Regions from separate parts of the Ruminococcus sporogenes genome, predicted to be linked through region 1. Evidence: riboswitches for the same ligand, from Rfam matches in the RefSeq annotation. Region 1 holds a riboswitch; the other holds the start of a gene.
The links. Region 1 has a riboswitch for cyclic di-GMP ahead of ACYQ0N_RS02135 (DUF5620 domain-containing protein). Riboswitches for the same ligand answer to the same signal wherever they lie in the genome.

Region 1 (5,556 bases):
TTCAATTCAGGAAAAATTGTTCCCGCAGAAAATGCCGTTGCTTCATCATATGGCTCAGACCATTGCTGAAACGGAACATAAGCCATTCCTACCGGAGTATCTTCCGGAAAGCGGCTTCTCGTCATGTTATTCTGCGTCGTCATATGGCTTACAGATTGTCTCATTTCCGGCCTGAAGCTCATATTTTCAAACATACTGAAATCCAATATAATACCCCCTTGTCTTATTCGTACAAATTTATTGTACATTTTTATTTTATGACATAACTCATGTTTTTGTTACTTGACGTATTAAAAAAATTGTGATAATATGAAAATAGCCGAAAATAATAATCTTTTCGGCATAATTTATATTTAAGGAGAATTTTTATGTTTGTTGCAGATGATAAGAGATATGATAAAATGCCATATAATAAAGTAGGAAAGTGGGGCTTGAAGCTGCCTTCTGTTTCATTAGGTCTTTGGCAGAACTTCAGCTACAGCGATAATTTTGAAAATATGGAAAATATGTGCCGCACGGCATTTAATCTTGGAATCAATCATTTTGATCTCGCAAATAATTACGGTAATCCGTATAACGGATCAGCGGAAGAGAACTTCGGCAAGATATTAAAAAGAGACTTAAAAGTATATCGTGATGAACTCTGTATTTCAACTAAAGCCGGATACGATATGTGGCCCGGCCCCTACGGCGCTAAACACGGTTCAAGAAAATATCTTATTTCCTCATTAGATCAGTCGCTTAAAAGAATGGGACTTGATTATGTCGATATATTCTATCACCATGTCTTTGATCCCGAAACGCCTCTTGAGGAAACTGCTCTGGCGTTGGATCATGCTGTAAGGCAGGGAAAAGCAATGTATGTAGGCATATCAAATTATAACTCTGTTCAGACTGCTGAAATACAGAAAATATTCAACGAGCTTAAAACCCCATTCATTATAAATCAACCTTCATATTCTATGTTTAACAGATGGATAGAAACTGACGGTCTTAAAAATTACGCTGATGAAAACGGTCTTGGTCTTGCAGTATTCTCACCTCTGGCACAGGGCTTGCTTACCGATAAATATATCGGTTCCTCTTTAGCGGCATCAAAACGTCCTTGGATGAATAATACTCCGGACAAAAAAACTATTGATAAGCTGCATAAGCTCAATGAAATAGCTTCGTCAAGAGGACAAAAACTTTCCCAGATGGCTCTTTCATGGGTTCTTCGTGACGGAAAGATTACAACAGTTCTTATAGGAGCAAGCCGGCCTGAACAGATTGCAGAAAATGCTGAATCCGCTTTCAAAACTTCGTTCACCTCAGACGAGCTAATTAAAATCGAAGAAATAATCAATTCATAAAAAAAATATCCGTATCTTATGATACGGATATTTTTTTTATGAAAGGAGATTAAGACGATAGCTTATTTAAGCTAATAATCTTGCAAGATACATATAATCAAATACATTAACTTTCCCGTCGCCATTTAAATCTGCCGATTGATTATCTATTTCAAATCCTGATGTTTTAATACCTACCATATATTTTCTCAGCGCTTCGGCGTCTTCAAGCGTTACTTTTCCGTCCTTATTATAGTCGCCGCTGTCAATTCTATAATTAACTCTAACGGATTCAAGAACTAAATTTTCGTTATCGCCCCACCAATAGCTGATATTAAAACAGCCGTCCTCAGTTATCATTTTCTGAATTTCTTCAGATATTTCAACGCCTATAATTAATTGGCTGCAATCGCAGTTATCTTGAAAATCAATTTGTTCCCATCCATTGTCATTCCTCGATATACCAACACTAATTGTATAGTTATTTATTTTACGTCCGTCCGACGTAAAATTCAATTGAATACTTTCAACTATCTGATTAACAGAAAGCAGATCGCCGGCGTTTATAGTAATCGTACTGTTATTTTCTATTTCTGTATTAAAAGAAACAATTTTAGAATATTGAGAGTTCTTAAGAGTTGTGACCGTAGTAGTTTGTTCAGCGGTCGTAACCGTCGTCACAGGTTCAGAAGTCATTAAAGATGTAGTAACTGTAATCAAATTCTCTGCAACTGTTGTCGTTTCAATACAAGACGTCGTTGTCTCTGCGGTTGATACTATATTTTCATCCGAAGCCGCTTCAGACATTGTCGTTACCGGAGGAGCTGTTGTAACCGCTGACTCTGTTTTATATGTGACTGTTAATGAATCAATATAAAGAGGAGCGGTATTGCCCCACCAATATCCAACCTGTATGCTGCCGCCGTTAATTTTACCGCATATATCAGGATCCGCAAAATTTATAGTATAATTCTGCGACTGAATATTTTCATTATAATCTATCTGATACCACGATCCGTCTACCACAGTACCGATACCCGCAATGAAATTATTTATATTGCCGTTTTTAGACGATAAATTGATTTCAAGCTTTTCAATCGTTCCCTCTTCTGCAATTTCATCCATCTGGATATAATACATTTTTTTATCACTGTCATTAAAATCAAGCTCCGCATTCAGCTCATATTTTTTAATTAATGTACTGCCTGTACTATTTACATCAGTAACAGTTGCAGTTTCTGAAGAAACCGGCAAACTTTCAGTTACTGAAACATCCGTAGCTGTCGACGTAATTATCGGCGCAGAAGCCGTAGCTTCAGTTTCAGCAGAGGTTATAACTGTTGTCGTCTGAGTTGTCACTGTTGTTACAGGCGCTGTGGTTACTATATTTGAGGACTTTGACCATACTGCGGAAATTACAATTTTTGCTCCGGAAAGTATCGCAGGTATTTCAAATTCATCTCCGGCGTTATAAGTTACTCCGTCATATTGCCAGCCTTTAAACTGATAACCGCTGTAAGTAAAAGGATTTTCAGGAAGAATCATAGTCGTTCCGTATTCGGCGTCAATATAAATATTAGCGCTTCCCTCATCGGTTTTTCCGCCTTTACCTGTAAAAGTAATTTTATATGTTTCCGGAACCCAGTTTGCCACAAAGGTAATGTCGTGATCAGGCATAGTATATTGCGAGCCGGTTCCTACCGTCTCCCCTGTTGACGGTACATACCATGATTTAAGATGATAACCGTTTCTTGAAAACCTTGACGACGCAGCCGCGTCAAAGGTTGTATTTATTATTTTCTGAAAGCTTACCTCAGACGCTCCTACAAGATTGTCTACATCTCCCGCTAAATATGTCAGCGTTCGGTAAGTATAAGTTTCTGCTGAAGCATTAGAAAAAATCATTAATATCATTACTAAAGCAGATAAAACTGCAACTATCCTTTTAGAATTTACCACTGTTTTCATAAATAAAATAACACTCCTTCATATTACGGCCGGATACACTCGTTATTTTAATAAAATAAAAAGCTGCGTCTTTTCATGCAAAAAGACGCAGCTATAAACTCAATTAAAATAACAAATGTAAACTACAAGTGTTAGCAACCGGCTGTCATACCGTTTTTAGACGGCTTAGACCCTTAGCTTTGCGTCCTTACTTTTCAATAAGTTTGCCAAATATTAAATTTTAAATCGGAAAGATCTTCCTTATGTTTATATGATAACACTAAAACGTTTAATAGTCAACTGTTTTTTTCATTTTCTACCTTTCATACAAATAATTATCAACAAAACTGTTAAGGATAGAGCAATTTATAATTGTTTATACTATTTAATTATGTATATCCCATTAACATAATTATTAAACGTTTTCAGAACATAAAAATTAATTTCTTCAGGCAACTGAATCTGACAAAAAAGCTCACATAAAATATATTAAACTGTTATTAGAAAAATAAATACACTGTATATAAAAATAATATTTTACCAACAGGAAAAATATAACCGAATCTAAAAATTTCTTTAGGGAGGATAAAAATGTCTGTAAAAATAATCGAAGAAGAAAGCAGGACGGTTGCCGTATTGTCCGGTGAAATAGATCATCACAACGCCAAAAATCTCAGAATGGAAATAGACTTTGCTCTCAGAGAAAATCAGCCTCAGGAACTTATACTCGACTTCTCCGACGTAGGATTTATGGACAGCTCAGGAATCGGACTGGTTATGGGAAGATATAAGCTTATGCAGGAGCTTAACGGTAAAGTTACCGTCAGAAATCCGCCCAATCATATAAGAAAGGTAATGCGCCTTTCAGGAATCGACCGCTTAGCGTCAATCAGCAGCGGACAGGAGGGAATATAAATAAAAATGAATACTGAAAATGAAATGAAAATAAGTTTTGTCAGCAAATCCCAGAATGAAGGTTTTGCAAGAACGGCGGTCTGCGCCTTTGCAGCGCTTATGGATCCGGGGATTGAGGATATAGCGGACATACGGACCGCCGTTTCAGAAGCGGTAACCAACTGTATAGTACATGCTTACAGGGACACTGAAGGAATTATTGAAATTACCGGAAAAATACTCTCCGATAATGAACTTTACATAAGAATCAAAGATAAAGGCTGCGGCATTCCGGACATAAAAAAGGCTATGGAACCTCTTTACACAACCGCTCCGTTTGAAGAAAGAGCCGGATTAGGCTTTGCTGTTATGGAAAGCTTTATGGATAAGCTGACCGTTCGCAGTACAGTTGGCAAAGGCACTGTAATAACTATGAGAAAAAAGCTTGGAGTTAAAAATGAATAAACCCATTGCCGAAGAAAACCTCGGTCTTGTTCACCTGTGCGCAAACCGTTTCAGAGGCCGTGGTATTGAATACGACGATCTTTATTCCGCAGGCTGTATAGGTCTTTTAAAGGCGGTTGAAGCCTTCGACAGCGAAAGAGGCGTAAAATTTTCAACCTATGCAGTACCTGTAATACTCGGCGAAATAAAAAGACTATTCAGAGACGGCGGCACAGTTAAAGTAAGCCGGAGTTTAAAGGAGCTTTCGCTTAAAACAGTAAGAGCCAGAGAAGAAATGTCCAAAAAATTGGGAAGAGAGCCTACGCTAAGCGAGCTAAGCAGTCAGCTTGACGCAGACGAATGCACAATTGCAGAAGCATTATCTGTAAGTCTTCCGCCGGTTTCTCTCACTGATAACTCAGATGAAAGCGGAAGTCAGATAGATATAGCCGTACCTGCGCCTGACACAGAAATCGGCGATATGCTTGCTCTTCGTCAGATTTTAGAGCTTATGGAGGAAAAAGACAGAGAGCTTATTTATATGAGATATTATAAGGGCTGCACACAATCCGCTACCGCCAAAAAACTCTCCATGACTCAGGTACAGGTTTCAAGACGTGAAAAAAAGCTTCTACAGTTTATGAGAGAACAGCTTTTAAAATAAGGGACATGTTTTTTGAGCATGTCCCTTTTAATTTAATTATTTCTGGCTCTTTGAGCAGCCAACTGCGCGTTTAATTTTTCTATAATTTCCTTGACCTCGTTACTGTTTGTAAGGTTATATACGATCTGCATATAAAACAGCGTTTCCTGCGGAGGCGCATTATGCTCCATACAATAGCTTCCCAAAGAGTATGCGATGTTAACTACCTCAGGATTCGGACCGTTCCTTATCTTATATTTTTCGAACGCCGAAAGAACTTCTTCTCTTGTAGGAGGA
Region 2 (5,556 bases), on a different contig from region 1:
ACGCTGCCGTTGTTGCCCGCGGTATGGGTACATGCTGCGTTTCAGGCTGCGGCGATATCAAGATGGACGAAGCAAACAAGAAGTTTGAACTCGCAGGAAAGACATATCATGAAGGCGACTTCATCTCAATCGACGGTTCAACAGGCAACATCTACGACGGAATTATTCCTACGGTAGACGCTACCATTGCCGGTGAATTCGGAAGAATCATGGCTTGGGCTGATAAATACAGAGCTCTCAAGGTAAGAACAAACGCGGACACTCCTGCCGACGCTAAAAAGGCAAGAGAGCTTGGAGCTGAAGGTATCGGTCTGTGCCGTACAGAGCACATGTTCTTTGAGCCGGACAGAATCGGCGCTTTCCGTGAAATGATCTGCTCCGATACTGTTGAAGAAAGAGAAGCCGCTCTTGCTAAGATCGAGCCTATGCAGCAGGCCGACTTTGAAGCCCTTTATGAAGCGCTTGAAGGCTGCCCTGTTACAATCAGATTCCTGGATCCTCCGCTTCACGAATTCGTTCCTACAGAAGAAGCTGACATTGAAGCTCTTGCTAAGGCTCAGGGCAAGTCAGTTGAAACAATAAAGAATATCATAGCTTCGCTTCACGAATTCAATCCAATGATGGGTCACAGAGGCTGCCGTCTTGCCGTAACATATCCCGAAATCGCAGTAATGCAGACAAAGGCTGTTATAAAGGCTGCTATCGCAGTTTCAAAGAGACACCCCGATTGGACAATCGTTCCTGAAATCATGATCCCGCTGATCGGAGACATCAAGGAGCTTAAATACGTTAAGAAGTTTGTTGTTGAAACAGCAGACGCAGTAATAAAGGAAGCCGGCGCAGACCTCAAGTATGAGGTGGGTACAATGATCGAGATTCCAAGAGCTGCGCTGACAGCCGATGAAATCGCCAAGGAAGCTGAATTCTTCTGCTTCGGCACAAACGATCTTACTCAGATGACATTCGGATTCTCAAGAGACGACGCAGGCAAGTTCCTCGACGCTTACTACGACGCTAAGATTTTCGAGAACGATCCGTTCGCTAAGCTCGACCAGACAGGTGTAGGCAAGCTTATGGATATGGCTGTTAAGCTCGGTAAGGAAGTTCGTCCTGAAATGCACATCGGCATATGCGGCGAGCACGGCGGAGATCCTTCATCAGTTGAATTCTGCCACAAGCTTGGTCTGACATACGTTTCCTGCTCGCCTTTCCGCGTTCCGATCGCAAGACTTGCCGCTGCACAGGCTGCTATTGCAAGCAAGTAATCTTTGTATTTTTAATAATCATGTTTAACAAAAGCCTTTGCTTTCGTTAAACACAAAAAGCCCCGTTCAGACGTTTAAAAGTCTGATACGGGACTTTTATTTATAAATTGAAACAAAATAAAAAGACGAGGAATTCGGCTATTCTGACAGGTCTATGAATTCTTGAAAATTCACCGGCTATAAAGTCAGGTATTCTATATGCTGACAGCCCTTTGCCCCTGTAAAACCACGAAAAGACCTGAACGTATCGTTTAATCTGATTGTGATTCAATTATTGACATATTAAAACCGGCGCCTGAATAAAATCAGGCGCCGGTTTGTATAAATAAAGAAGAAGGAAATCTATGTTAAAGACTCTCGTATTAGCTTAACCAAAATATCTCTTTAAAAGACCTGCAAACGCACAGCCGTGACGAGCCTCGTCCTTAGCCATTTCATGTACCGTATCATGGATTGCGTCAAGATTAAGCTCCTTAGCTCTTGAAGCCAACTTTTTCTTGCCCTCACACGCGCCGTTTTCAGCCATAACTCTAAGCTCAAGATTTTTCTTTGTGGAATCTGTTACTACTTCGCCGAGAAGCTCAGCAAATTTAGCCGCATGCTCTGCTTCCTCATAAGCTGCCTTTTCATAGTAAAGACCAATTTCAGGATAGCCTTCTCTGTGCGCTACTCTTGCCATAGCAAGATACATGCCAACCTCGGAACATTCGCCGTTGAAATTCTCCTTAAGACCTTCTATTATTTCAGGATCAACGCCCTTTGCAACGCCTACAACATGCTGATCAGCCCATGCAAGACCCGCTGTTTCCTTAACCTCATTAAACTTCGAAGCCGGCGCCTTGCACTGTGGACATGACTCCGGAGCAGCTTCTCCCTCATATACATAACCGCAAACTGAACAAATAAACTTCTTCATTCTAAAATCCTCCAAATATATTATGTTTTAAATCAAAATCGAACCGAAAAGAATAATGTCTCTTAAGTTCTGAATTTATTATAATACATCAAAATTCAGTTGTCAAGCCATTTTTATAAAAATTCACAAACTTTTCACAATCAAGCTGTTCAATATGCAATAACAGGTGATAATGGTTATCACTTAGAAATAAAAAAAGAAAGACGCGCCAGCGTCCTTCTTTGAAATTACAAATAACTCACTTGGAAATAATTTCACCCCAAGCATTTTCCTTATCTGCTGACATATTGTATCTGCATATACTGATAGCGTCATACAAATCAGTAGATTGGTCCTCATTAACGTTAGCAAAAAATTCTTGCTTTTTGTTAAGATTTTCCATACTCATCATTTTCTTTGTAACCATAATCGCATCATAAAGATCAACATTGCCGTCGCCGTTTACATCGCCTCTTAAAGCGACTTCAGCATTGGTATTGCCTTTTTCTTCAATATAAACCATGTGCCTGGTTACAGGCTTTGCAGCCTCTAAAACCGTAATAGCGCTGTCGTTGATTTCAACATTGTCAAATTCGCCGATATTGCCATTACACAGATTGCCGATTCTGGAAACCCTTACATCATAAACTGTTCCTTCTTCAGCGTTTTCCGGAACTTCGAAAGTTAAAGTAGACATTACCTTACCGTCTTGAAAATGCGTACCGGTAAAATTTACTAAGGTAACAACATTATCAACTACGCAAGAAGTAACAACGCCTTCTATTCTTTCAAGCTTAAGTTCACTGTCGAATTCAATGTCAAGGTTATAGCCTGCGCATCTGTTTCCCGACTCAAGAGTTAAGTCAACGGTAACATATTTACCTGCAACCGCAACTGAATCGGATAAATTGATTACTGCGCTGGTTTCTTCCGCGGATAGACTCATCGTTCCGCAAGAAACAGCCATAGCGGCCGTTGCTAATAATGCGGACAATCTTTTAAATGTTTTTTTCATAATTACCCTTCTTTCAAAAAATCAAGGGCAATCTTACTGTTTGGGACGTATGACTTTTGATTACGATAACTGTTTTTAATCAGTTATCAAAAAACAATAATCATAAATTATTGTGCAACTGGCAATCATACCGTTTCAAATGAGAAACGGGTTAGACCCTTAGCTTTGCGTCCTTACTTTTCAATAAGTTTGCCAAAATATTTTTTCTCACTCTTCTTGCTTGCAATTTAGAATCGCTTAATAGCATCAATGCTTTCGCTTTTTCTATGTTCTAAGTATACCATGATTTTCCTTGGAAGTCAACTAATTTCGGCGTTTTCTCTATTTTGATAAAATAATTGTTAGCAGCCTTGTGCAGATTGTATAGTACATTGGCAGAAATATACTAAAACAACCTTTTTATTGACAAAATAGGATAATCATGTTCATATGGCTTTATTATTTCCGGGTGTTTTCCGGCATATTCATAAATAGTTTTTTCCAGTCCCCGGGAAAGAAAATCCATAAGCTGTGACAGAGGACGGCTGTAAATCTCAGGACACACAGGCGAAATCGTTATAGCAAGCAGTCCTTCATCAACGGACATAATTCTGAACGGCCATATAAAGCAGTCAAAGGGCTTATCAACGCCCAGCATACAGCCCTTTTCAGGATCAAGTGCGGGACAATAAAACAATTCGCCGTCAGGAAGATTTCCGGCGTCTACCACAAAGCCGCCGTCCTTTTCAATGAATCCTACGTTCGGTCTGAGTTCGGCAAGCCTTCGCCTGGTTTTTTCATTCATAACCGGCATTTCCCAAAGATCTGTATTGTCAAATCCGCAGCATATTTTGCAGGACGCGCATATTTTATTTTCCAGTAAACCCTTAAGCATTTTTAATTCTCCCTTACTGCTCCGAAACAATTCTGCTCAGCGCTTCAATATCCTTTATGTCGTAATATCCGTCTCCGTTTATATCCGCAAGATAAACTCTCTCAGAAGGGAATTCTCCCCTGCCCTCAAAAACAAACCTGTTCAGCAGGACAAGATCAAAAATATCCCTCACGCCGTCTCCGTTGAGATCTCCGGGCAGCTCGTACATATCCGGCTCGCTGACTGTTATTTCAAAGCTCTGATAAAAGCCGTTATAGCCGATAGTTATTGTCTGAACCCCCTCCACCTGCGGATTATACCCGTCGAAGGAATAGGCGGTTATCTGATTTTTACTATTATTATCAAAATAAGCGTAAACTATCATTCCGCTCAAATCAAGCTGCTGACCGATAACATACTCTGTTTTATCCGGCAGTCTTGTTATTTTAAGTTCCGTCATCTGCTTTTCGCTCACCGTCACCATAAAATAGTCTTTAAATCCATTATACTCCACCTCTATAGTTTTTGTTCCGGCGCTGCTGTCGAAACCGTTTATATTATAATCCGATATTTCCTCCATAACGTTATTGTCGTAAACTGCATTTATCCTTAAACCGGTAACGTCAAGTCTTTCGCCCTGCTTATACATGGTTTTTTCAGGCGCGCTGACAACTTCGATGCCTATTAGACTTTTCTCCGCTACCCTGACTTTAAATGACGCGGTTTTTTCCATATATGAAACGATTACGGTATGTTCTCCGGCAATCGGCTCAAATCCCGACACAGTAAAATCCGTTACAATTTTCTCGCTTCCGTCGCCGTACTTCGCCGTTACCTCAATACCCTCCAGCGAAAGCTTTTCTCCCTCCTTATATTCTTTCTTCGCCGGCTCGGAGGTTATCGCTATGCTTTCCAGGACAGCGGATTCAAATTCTTCTCCGCTGATACGTTCCGCAAATGTCAGAGCCACCCATCCTTCTTTATTATTATACTTTGTTTTGCCCCAGATATGCTCGTCAGCCTCAACCGTCTGCGATACGCTGAATTCGGTCCTGTTATCCAGAACCTCCAGCGACTTATAGCTAAGGCCCGGCCCCTCCCTGAGATTTAGACCGTTATCCGATGTCACCCTCCATTTTTCGGTTTTACCGCTGCCGTTCCCGCTTTCGCCGTATTCAAGCGGCCCCCCGACTATATATCTTGAATAATCAAGTATGCACCAGCTCTCCCTGCCGTCGGCAAAGATTTTTCCCCAGAGACTTCCATCGTTCGTTTTTTTCTCCGTCACCTCGTAAATGGTGTTCATGGGCAGAAAACCTGTTTTTGACGACGACGAATCCGCAGACTCGCGCAGATTTATACCGCTTTCCGTATTCACTCTCCATACCTCGGATTTATTTTCCGTTCTGTCGGAAAGGAAAAGCTTTGTTTCGTCCTCTCTGCGGTTTACAAGCCCCTGCAAAACGCTTCCTCCGGCTACGCGCCATTCTCCGAACGCCTTTGCAATCTCAAGAAAGCTATGCTTTTC

Region 2: another riboswitch for cyclic di-GMP. It lies ahead of ACYQ0N_RS14020 (dockerin type I repeat-containing protein); the one in region 1 lies ahead of ACYQ0N_RS02135 (DUF5620 domain-containing protein).

Annotation. Positions count from the first base shown of each region.
Region 1 covers NZ_BAAHOA010000001.1:419,341-424,896, reverse strand. The annotation lists gene ACYQ0N_RS02145 (spore coat associated protein CotJA) at 1-206, opposite strand, end outside; gene ACYQ0N_RS02140 (aldo/keto reductase) at 369-1,352, shown strand; gene ACYQ0N_RS02135 (DUF5620 domain-containing protein) at 1,419-3,299, opposite strand; cyclic di-GMP riboswitch class I at 3,430-3,517, opposite strand; gene ACYQ0N_RS02130 (STAS domain-containing protein) at 3,870-4,193, shown strand; gene spoIIAB (anti-sigma F factor) at 4,200-4,637, shown strand; gene ACYQ0N_RS02120 (sigma-70 family RNA polymerase sigma factor) at 4,630-5,280, shown strand; gene ACYQ0N_RS02115 (tetratricopeptide repeat protein) at 5,313-5,556, opposite strand, start outside.
Region 2 covers NZ_BAAHOA010000004.1:240,618-246,173, forward strand. The annotation lists gene ppdK (pyruvate, phosphate dikinase) at 1-1,265, shown strand, start outside; gene ACYQ0N_RS14015 (NADH peroxidase) at 1,633-2,181, opposite strand; gene ACYQ0N_RS14020 (dockerin type I repeat-containing protein) at 2,420-3,175, opposite strand; cyclic di-GMP riboswitch class I at 3,286-3,379, opposite strand; gene ACYQ0N_RS14025 (hypothetical protein) at 3,561-4,049, opposite strand; gene ACYQ0N_RS14030 (bacterial Ig-like domain-containing protein) at 4,063-5,556, opposite strand, start outside.